Regions from separate parts of the Rhizobium sp. NZLR1 genome, predicted to be linked through region 3. Evidence: predicted binding sites of a transcription regulator. Region 3 holds the regulator's gene; each other region holds the start of a gene.

Region 1 (3,276 bases), on a different replicon from region 3:
TGGAGCTATGGCTCCCGCGCATACCTGCACTGCAGCATTGAGACTGTTAAATCCGCGACGATAGCATATCTTAATCCTCATCGAAGCAATGCACCTCCTCCCGCAGAGCTTCGTGTTTCAGACGGCCCACTCCTCCTCCCAAGGGACGTCTATTGGAACAGCGGCACTCCTCCTCCCAGTCGTTGTTCGGTTCTTTTTGAAAGCCTGCCGCACCTCCTCCCGCGGCAGGCTTTTTCGTTTTGGGACGGGCGTTCGTCGGTGTCGCTTGGCAGTTTGAGGGGTAATTGGGGACGAGAGCACCGAACCCCACTTGAAAACCCCTCAGCGGCTCGTATTAGGCTGACTGTGCAGCAGCTCCGGCCCCTGGTGCGGTGATCCGTGTCAGGGAACCTTGCCAAACATCGCGAACGTTTCGTGCTGCCACGGACCATTCAGATGCCGCCACGGATCAAGGCCGACAATCTCGATAGGATGCGGTCGAAATTCTCTCACGAGCGACACGTGCAAAGTATCCGCTACCAACCTCGTGACCTTGTTCTGGATCGTGATGTGGGGCTGCCACTTCTGCATGTCCTGGCCACCCAACCAGGGGATGAACTCACCCCGCAGCTTGGCGTGGATGCCCTGAAGGTCCGGGCTCGCAATCGTGAAGGCAACGCCAGTGCCGAGATGACGAAGGCACTGACGTCGGCTGTGATTGGGCTATATTTGGCTGAAGCCTATTCGCCAGGCAGGTGTTCGATACGGTCCATGCCCTGAGCAAAGAAGGTTTGTCATGCTCCGAGATAGCACGTCGCACCGGATATGGCCGACACAGCATCGCGAAATGGCTGACTTTCGAATCCCCACCCGATCGACGCAGGGCTGCACTGCAGCCCACATTCCCTTTATACTTCGAAGCGTTTCTTACCCAGTGTTGGAAAGATGGCAATCGCTGCGGGCGGTATCTGTTTCACGATATCAGGCATACATACGCGCCGATGCATGAGAGCATATACATCTCACGTCGATTTCGACCCTTCTTGCAGACTTGGCCCTAGCGATCTAGGTGCGCTACCGCGTACGGTCTTCGACCGCGCTGCAACTCAATGGGCTCGACAAATACCGGCATGACACGAATCCTCGCTGGCACTCTCAACGCAAGACTGCTAAGGTGAGGTATCGGGATTGGCCATTCGGCCGCGACCCCGTTGAGGAACCCCAAAATGATTAATACCATTTTCCGGCCGCTGCACGACCGCGTCGTCGTGCGCCGTATCGAGGCTGAAGCCAAGACCAAGGGCGGGATCATCATTCCCGACACCGCCAAAGAGAAGCCGCAGGAAGGCGAAATCGTCGCCGTCGGCACCGGCGCACGCGACGAGAGCGGCAAGATCGTTCCCCTCGATGTCAAGGCGGGCGATCGCATCCTGTTCGGCAAGTGGTCCGGCACCGAGATTAAGTTCAACGGCGAAGACCTGCTGATCATGAAGGAAGCAGACGTCATGGGCGTCATCGCCTGATCTTCGGCCGCTTCCTTATTTCCTTTTGACGAAGACCATGGGGCCAATGGCCCGGGAGTTATTCCATGTCTGCGAAACAGATCAAATTCGGCCGTGATGCACGCGAGAAGCTGCTGCGGGGCGTCGATATTCTTGCCGATGCAGTGAAGGTCACGCTCGGTCCGAAGGGCCGCAACGTCGTGATCGACAAGTCCTTCGGCGCACCGCGCATTACCAAGGACGGCGTCGCTGTCGCCAAGGAAATCGAACTGGACGACAAGTTCGAAAACATGGGCGCCCAGATGGTCCGCGAAGTCGCTTCGAAGACCAATGACGTCGCTGGCGACGGTACCACCACAGCTACCGTTCTCGCCCAGGCGATCGTTCGCGAAGGCGGCAAGGCCGTTGCAGCCGGCATGAACCCGATGGACCTGAAGCGCGGCATCGATCTCGCCGTTACCGCGGTCGTGAAGGACCTGCTGGCCAAGGCCAAGAAGATCAACACATCGGAAGAGATTGCCCAGGTCGGCACCATCTCGGCCAATGGCGAGAAGGAAATAGGCCAGTATATCGCCGACGCGATGCAGAAGGTCGGCAATGAGGGTGTGATTACCGTCGAAGAAGCCAAGACCGCCGAAACCGAGCTCGAAGTCGTCGAAGGCATGCAGTTCGATCGTGGTTATCTTAGCCCCTATTTTGTCACCAATGCCGAAAAGATGGTGGCTGAACTGGAAGATGCCTATGTGCTGCTGCACGAAAAGAAGCTCTCCAATCTGCAGGCCATGCTTCCTATCCTGGAAGCAGTCGTCCAGAGTGGCAAGCCGCTGCTCATCATTTCCGAGGACGTCGAAGGCGAAGCTCTCGCGACGCTCGTCGTCAACAAGCTGCGCGGCGGCCTCAAGATCGCTGCCGTCAAGGCTCCTGGCTTCGGCGACCGCCGCAAGGCCATGCTGGAGGATCTGGCGATCCTGACCGGCGGCACTGTCATCTCCGAAGACCTCGGCATCAAGCTCGAAAACGTCACGCTCGAGATGCTCGGCCGTGCCAAAAAGGTCTCTATCACCAAGGAGAATACTACCATCGTTGATGGTGCGGGCACCAAGGCGGATATTGACGGTCGCATCGGCCAGATCAAGGCTCAGATCGAGGAAACCACCTCCGACTACGACCGCGAGAAGCTGCAGGAACGCCTTGCCAAGCTCGCTGGCGGCGTTGCCGTCATCCGCGTTGGCGGCTCGACGGAAGTCGAAGTCAAGGAAAAGAAGGATCGCATCGACGACGCGCTCAACGCCACACGCGCGGCTGTTGAAGAAGGCATCGTTCCAGGCGGTGGCACAGCTCTGCTGCGCGCTTCCATCGTCCTCGATATCAAGGGCGAGAATGACGACCAGAACGCCGGTATAGCGATCATCCGCAAGGCACTTCAGTCGCTGGTTCGCCAGATTGCCGAAAACGCCGGTGACGAAGGTTCGATCGTGGTCGGCAAGATCCTGGAAAGCAATACCGACAACTTCGGTTACAACGCTCAGACGTCTGAATATGGCGACATGATCGCCATGGGCATTGTCGATCCGGTAAAGGTTGTGCGCACCGCCCTGCAGAACGCGGCTTCGGTTGCCGGCCTGCTGGTGACCACAGAAGCCATGATTGCCGATCTACCGAAGAAGGATGCTACCGGCGGCGGCATGCCTGACATGGGCGGCATGGGCGGCATGGGCGGCATGATGTAACGGGTCCGCTCCGGAGCTCCCGGAATTACTCCGCAGCTTGGGCTTTTATCAAAGCCCAAGCTGCG
Region 2 (3,276 bases), 1.0 Mb from region 3:
CCGAAGGCTCGGTTCTTTGCAATGCAGCGTCGGATTTCGCCAGCGCGCCAGCCTCGATGAAGAACAATACCTGGAACATGCCGTCATGGCCGACAAAGCGCACAGCATTTCTCACCGAATCGAAGCTGCGGCTTTGGCTCAGAAAAGCTAGCGCCATGGTTGAACCGGCGGGATCTCACAAGCACTCCGGGCGGCGTCCGACAGCCTCAGCCATTCCTTCCGATATCCTATGCTGAGAAGATTGAAGGACATCATGTCTCTCCTGGCCTCCGAACGGCTCTTGCCGATCATGACATGGTCGGCGTGCACTGGAACGCTCGCAGAGACACGATAGACGGTCCACGAACGGGCGGATTCGATCCGGCGGTCGTGTTCGATCTCCATGGAGTAGCGGCCGTGCGCACCACATTTGCTTTCCCATGTGCAGACGGCAAAGGCATTCCGTCTTCGTTCGGCTTCGTCTTCATGGCTGTTCACGATGTCAACCTTTCGTCATTCGGGCCATTGCCAAACGTCCTCTCGATCAGTGTTGCGCCGCTGCCGGCGGGCGATAGGTTTACCGGTTCCAGGCTATCTTCCGTCGCGACCCGCTCATGACGTTCATCGTCACTGCGGATGCGGTATTGCAGCACATTTCCTCTCAGAGGCAGCGTGGCGGTAATGCGGTATGTGTCGGGGAGCTTGGAGGGGACTCCTAAGAACCTGACCTTCAACCGGACAGTCTGCCCCACCTTGAAGATATGTGTTGCTTCCTCGCGTCGGATTGAGCGTCCATTGCGTTGCGGGATGCGGGTAGCGGTCATGACGGTTTGTGGTCCTTTTCGAGTGCGCTTTCGAGATCTGACAGGTGGATTGGCACCATCTGCTGCGTCGAGCTCTGCCCGGCGATCGCCGGCAGGTGGATAAAGGCGCCGACCCGTCGCCAGGCAAGCCTGGAAACGCTATCGATCAATTCCTCATCATAATCGACGCGGTATTCTCCAGCTGGCTGCGCCCCGTCGAAACCGGGCAGGCGGAATGGAGACGAAAAGCGGACGACCGTTTGTGTGGTGCGACTTGTCACGGCTGAGGCCTCCGCAGGAATACATCGATGCGTTTCCTGTATCGTTGGGATCCGAACCGGACGACCTCGAGGCTGCCGGTACATCCGCGGTCAGCGCCGAGCTCATTCCGGATCGGAATAGGCGAAATCAACGCCGGAACGACGTATAGATCGCATCGAGAATTCAGTGGTGATGGCGGGTCGTAGGTCTCTGACACCGCGAAGCCAAATCGGCCAAATCGACGAGGCCAATCATTGCGCCTCGATTGAGTTTAAATCAAGATAAATTCAGAATTATCTATGAAAAACGCTAAATTAACTCTTCGCTCACCCAGATAAATGGAGCGCGATGGCTTGAAAAATTCTATCCATTTCCTGATTATTACAAAATATCCCGTCGGATTGATTTCATGAATTTTTCAAAAAATTTCCCGCGCGAACATTATTTCTTGGCACTCCTATCAATCGAGTGCCACGAGAGTTATTTATAGGCTGCAGCCGCCATAAGCGCCGGCAGCAGAAAGATCTCTATGAAATTCCGTTCACTTCACGACCGCGTCGTCATTCGACGTGCGGAAGGCGATGTCAAATCCAAGGGCGGGATCATCATTCCAGACGCCGCTAAGGAGAAGCCGCAGCAAGGCGAAGTGGTCGCGGTCGGCCCCGGCCTGCGCGACAAAAACGGCAATCTGGTCCCGCTCGACGTTAAGGTCGGTGATCTCATTCTGTTCGGAAAATGGTCGGGGACGGAGGTCACGATCGATGACGAAACCCTTCTGATCATGAAGGAAACCGACATCATGGGCATTGTCGAAAAGATCGGAGAGGCCTCTCAAAAAGCCGCCTGATCGATCGCATTCCGATCCGTATCTCAAGACCGAACTCGACGTCGTTGAGGGCATGCAGTTCGACCGTGGCTATCTCTCGCCCTATTTCGTGACCAATGCCGAGAAGATGCGCGTGGAGCTGGAGGAGCCCTACATCCTCGTTTACGAGAAGAAACTCGGCAGCTTGCAGTCGATGCTCCCGATCCTGGAGGCCGTCGTGCAGACCGGCAAACCGCTTCTGCTCATCTCGGAGGACGTCGAAGGCGACGCACTGGCGACGTTGGTCGTCAACAAGCTGCGCGGCGGGTTGAAGGTCGCGGCCGTCAAGGCGCCAGGCTTCGGCGACCGCCGCAAGGCCATGCTGGAAGACATTGCCGTGCTCACGGCCGGCCAGATGATTTCCGAGGATCTAGGCATCAAGCTTGAGAACGTCACGCTCGATATGCTCGGCCGCGCCAAACGCGTGCTGATCGAAAAGGATAGCACCACGATCATCGACGGTTCCGGCGAGAAAGCGGCCATCCAGGCCCGCATCCAGCAGATCAAGGCGCAGATCGACGAGACCACCTCCGACTACGACAAGGAAGAACTGCAGGAACGGCTGGCGAAACTCGCCGGTGGCGTTGCGGTCATCCGCGTCGGCGGCGCGACCGAGACGGAGGTCAAGGAAAAGAAGGACCGCATCGATGACGCGCTGAACGCCACTCGTGCCGCGGTCGAAGAGGGCATCGTGCCCGGCGGCGGCGTGGCACTGTTGCGCGCGAAGTCGGCGCTAACGGGACTGACCGGGGAGAACGCCGACGTGACAGCCGGCATCTCGATCGTGCTCAGGGCGCTCGAGGCCCCGATCCGGCAGATCGCCGACAATGCAGGGTTCGAGGGCTCGATCGTCGTCGGAAAACTCGCCGGCAGCAATGATTACAATCAGGGCTTCGACGCACAGACGGAGACCTATGTCGATATGATCGAGGCCGGCATCGTCGATCCCGCCAAGGTCGTGCGTACGGCTCTGCAGGACGCCGGCTCGATTGCAGCACTTCTGATCACCGCCGAGGTGATGATCGCCGACATCCCCGCAAGAGACTCTGCCCCTGCAGCCGGAAGTGGCGATATGGGCTATTGAGAACACCTGAGCCGTTTGGCCAGGGTGGTCCGACGGTGGAACCCGAACAACAGAGAGGGAGAATTCCAATGTCCATGCAGAGCAGCAGTAAGACATCGATCACCCAGCGTTTCGACAGTTACCAGCCATCCAAAACGTTACTCGTCTGGGCCTGCGTCGTCACAGCGATCGCCACGATGATTATCGGCTTCAGCTGGGGAGGTTGGGTCACAGGCGGCACGTCGAGCAAAGCGGCCGCCGCCGCCAGCGACATCGCACGCGGGGAGCTGGCGTCGGCCATTTGC
Region 3 (3,276 bases):
CCGAATTGGTCTCGGCTTCGGCCGGCTTCGGGCCGCCCTTGGCAACGCCGACCATGGCTGGGCGCAGCACTCGCTCGCCGATGGAAAAGCCTGCCTGCACGACCTGGACGACGGTGTTGTTCGGCACGTCGGGGTTCGGCACCTCGAACATCGCCTGATGGAAATTCGGGTCGAACTTCTGGCCGACCGGCTCCAGCTTGCGAACGCCATGGCGTTCGAGAGCCGACAGCATGGCGCGCTCGGTCATCTCCACACCCTCGATCAGCGTCGTCAGGCCGGCATCGGCCGCGTCCTTGAGCTCTGGCGGGATGGCATCCAGCGCCCGGCGCAGATTGTCCGAGACGGCAAGCATGTCGCGGGCAAAACCGGCGACGGAATAGGACTTGGCATCCTTGACCTCGCGCTCGGTGCGCCGGCGCAGATTGTCCATCTCGGCAGCAAGGCGCAGATAGCGGTCGCGCAGTTCGCCGTTTTCGGCTTTCAAAAGCTCGAGCGGGTCCGGCTGGGTGGCCTCTTCCTGCGCAATATCGTTCTCGACGTAGGCGGCAGCGTCGGCTGCGGCATCGGCCGCAGTTGCGTCAGGTCCGTTTTTCGTCGTGTCATCGGTCATGACGGTCTCCGGTTGGTGTCTTCAGATGCGCCCGATATCGAGGTTTGACCGAAAAAAATCAAGTCTGCGTGACAAAGAAGCGAAAATTCTGCGCCTGTACAGCGCCACTCTCGTCAGATGCCCAACGGACGCTGTCGAACTTTGAAGGGCTGCGACGTCAAAGCGGCATCAAAGGGGATTGCGCGAAAGGCGGGAGACGAGCTGGGCGGTGTAGTCCACCATCGGCACGATGCGGGAATAATTGAGCCGCGTCGGACCGATGACGCCGACGGCGCCGACGATACGATCGTCATCGTCACGATAGGGCGCGACGATGAGCGAGGAGCCTGACAGCGAGAAGAGCTTGTTTTCCGAACCGATGAAGATACGCACGCCCGAACCGGTTTCGGCGAGATTGAGGATCTCGATCAGGCTGTCCTTCTTTTCGAGATCGTCGAACAGCAGGCGCAGCCGGTCGAGATCCTCGGCGCCGGCGAGGCCTTCGAGCAGGTTGGCGCGGCCGCGGATGATCAGCTGCGTCGGCTTTCCCTCGTCCGGGCTGCCGGCCCAGACAGCGATGCCGCGCTCGACGAGATCACGCGACAGGGCATCGAGCTCGTGACGGACGTTATCCTTCAGCTGGCTTAATTGTTTGCGGAGCTCCGGCAGGGTCTGGCCGGACATGTGGGCATTGAGAAAATTCGCCGCCTCCGCCAGCTGCGAGGAGGTGACCCCCGCCGGCAGCTCGATGATTCGGTTTTCCACCTGATCGTGATCGCCGACGAGCACGGCCAGCGCCTTTGTCGGTTCAAGCCGGATGAACTCGACATGTTTCAGCACCGGATCGCTTTTCGAGGTGATGACCAGGCCGGCGCCGCGCGAAATGCCGGACAGCATGCGGCTTGCCTCGTTCATCATCGATTCCACCGGATTGCCGCCGCTTTCGGCCCGCACCTGCCGATCGATATTGGCGCGGTCCTCGGCGGAGAGATCACCGACCTGCATGAAGGCATCGACGAAGAAGCGCAGGCCTATCTGGGTGGGCAGCCGGCCGGCGCTGGTATGCGGCGAATAGATGAGGCCGAGATCCTCGAGATCGCTCATGACGTTGCGCACCGAGGCCGGCGACAGCGACATCGGCAGCAGGCGGGACAGATTGCGCGAACCGAGCGGCTCGCCGCTCTCCAGATAACCCTCGACGATGCGGCGAAAAATTTCCCTGGAGCGCTCGTCGAGCGCAGCAACGGCATCCGAAACCGATGTCGACCTGATGCCCATGAACCTCTCGAACCCGCGCTGATGATATTTCCCGAAAGTAAGTCAAACTCGCAGCCGTGGCAAAAGGGAATTTGCAAATGAGCGCCGCCAATCGTAGAAGCGGTCAACAAACCCCAGGAGATAAGAATGCGGCCTTCAGGCAGAAAAATCGACCAGATGCGCAAGGTCTCGTTCGAGCGCAATTTTTCCAAGCATGCGGAAGGCTCCTGCCTGGTAAAATTCGGCGATACGCATGTGCTCTGCACGGCCAGCCTCGAAGAAAAGACGCCGCCATGGCTGCGCAATTCCGGCAAGGGCTGGGTCACGGCCGAATACGGAATGCTGCCGCGGGCGACCGGTGAACGCATGAAGCGCGAGGCCGCCGCCGGCAAGCAGGGCGGCCGCACCCAGGAAATCCAGCGGCTGATCGGCCGGTCGCTACGCGCCGTCGTCGACCTGCAGGCGCTCGGCGAACGGCAGATCACGCTTGATTGCGATGTCATCCAGGCCGATGGGGGCACCCGGACGGCTTCGATCACCGGCGGCTGGATCGCCCTTTACGACTGCCTGAAATGGATGGAAAGCCGCAACATGATCAAGGTCGACCGGGTCCTGAAGGATCATGTCGCCGCCATCTCCTGCGGTATCTTCGCCAGCCAGCCGGTGATCGATCTCGATTACCTCGAAGATTCCTCGGCCGAGACCGATGCCAACTTCGTGATGACCGGCACCGGCGGGATCGTCGAGATCCAGGGCACGGCCGAAGGCACACCGTTCAGCGAGGGCGAATTCACCTCGCTGATGCAGCTTGCCAGAAACGGCATCGGCGAACTGGTCGCGCTGCAGAAGCAAGCCGTCGAAGGATGAACCCCATGCTGGAAGGCATGTTGGAAACGGCGCTCTATGCACGCGATCTCGATCAGGCCGAGACGTTCTACGAAGACGTTCTCGGACTTGAAAAGATCGCCCGCGCCGCCAACCGGCATGTCTTCTTCCGCTGCGGCCCCGGCGTTCTGCTGATCTTCAATCCTGAGGAAACGGTGAAGCCGCCGGCGCGGGATGCCCTGCAGGTGCCGCCGCACGGCACGACCGGACAGGGCCATGCCTGCTTTCGGGTGTCCGGCCGCAACATCGATGCGATGGCCGAACGGCTGAGAACGGCCGGCGTGGCGATCGAATCCGAAGTGCACTGGCCGAATGGCGGCCGCTCGATCTATTTCCGCGATCCTGAGGGCAACAGCCTGGAATGCGCGGAGGCGAAAATCTGGGGCATCGAACAGGACATCTGAATGCGCAAGCTTGAAACGAAGACCATCGTCGTCGCCAGCCACAATGCCGGCAAGATCCGCGAGATCCAGGAACTGATCGGACCGCTCGGCTTCACCGCCAGATCGGCTGCCGAGCTGAATTTCGTCGAACCGGAGGAAACC

The links. The regulator HrcA, encoded in region 3, represses chaperone genes, less so after heat shock. The targets are predictions, from matches to a motif close to GTTAGCACTCNCNNNNNGNGAGTGCTAAC.
Region 1: a site for HrcA is predicted at 1,125-1,153, ahead of groES (co-chaperone GroES). Genes of this name have one in related genera too.
Region 2: a site for HrcA is predicted at 1,491-1,519, ahead of J3O30_RS07080 (co-chaperone GroES). Genes of this name have one in related genera too.

What each region holds. Positions count from the first base shown of each region.
Region 1 covers NZ_CP071633.1:542,650-545,925, forward strand. Annotated here, with positions in the region: partial or broken gene J3O30_RS33345 (ISL3 family transposase) at 725-965, shown strand; gene groES (co-chaperone GroES) at 1,206-1,502, shown strand; gene groL (chaperonin GroEL) at 1,568-3,211, shown strand.
Region 2 covers NZ_CP071632.1:1,405,350-1,408,625, forward strand. Annotated here, with positions in the region: gene J3O30_RS07065 (DUF1488 domain-containing protein) at 1-157, opposite strand, end outside; gene J3O30_RS33710 (hypothetical protein) at 148-477, opposite strand; gene J3O30_RS07070 (hypothetical protein) at 474-803, opposite strand; gene J3O30_RS07075 (hypothetical protein) at 800-1,063, opposite strand; gene J3O30_RS07080 (co-chaperone GroES) at 1,573-1,890, shown strand; partial or broken gene groEL (chaperonin GroEL) at 1,916-2,992, shown strand; gene J3O30_RS07090 (hypothetical protein) at 3,061-3,276, shown strand, end outside.
Region 3 covers NZ_CP071632.1:378,416-381,691, reverse strand. Annotated here, with positions in the region: gene grpE (nucleotide exchange factor GrpE) at 1-610, opposite strand, end outside; gene hrcA (heat-inducible transcriptional repressor HrcA) at 779-1,867, opposite strand; gene rph (ribonuclease PH) at 1,994-2,713, shown strand; gene J3O30_RS01890 (VOC family protein) at 2,710-3,135, shown strand; gene rdgB (RdgB/HAM1 family non-canonical purine NTP pyrophosphatase) at 3,136-3,276, shown strand, end outside.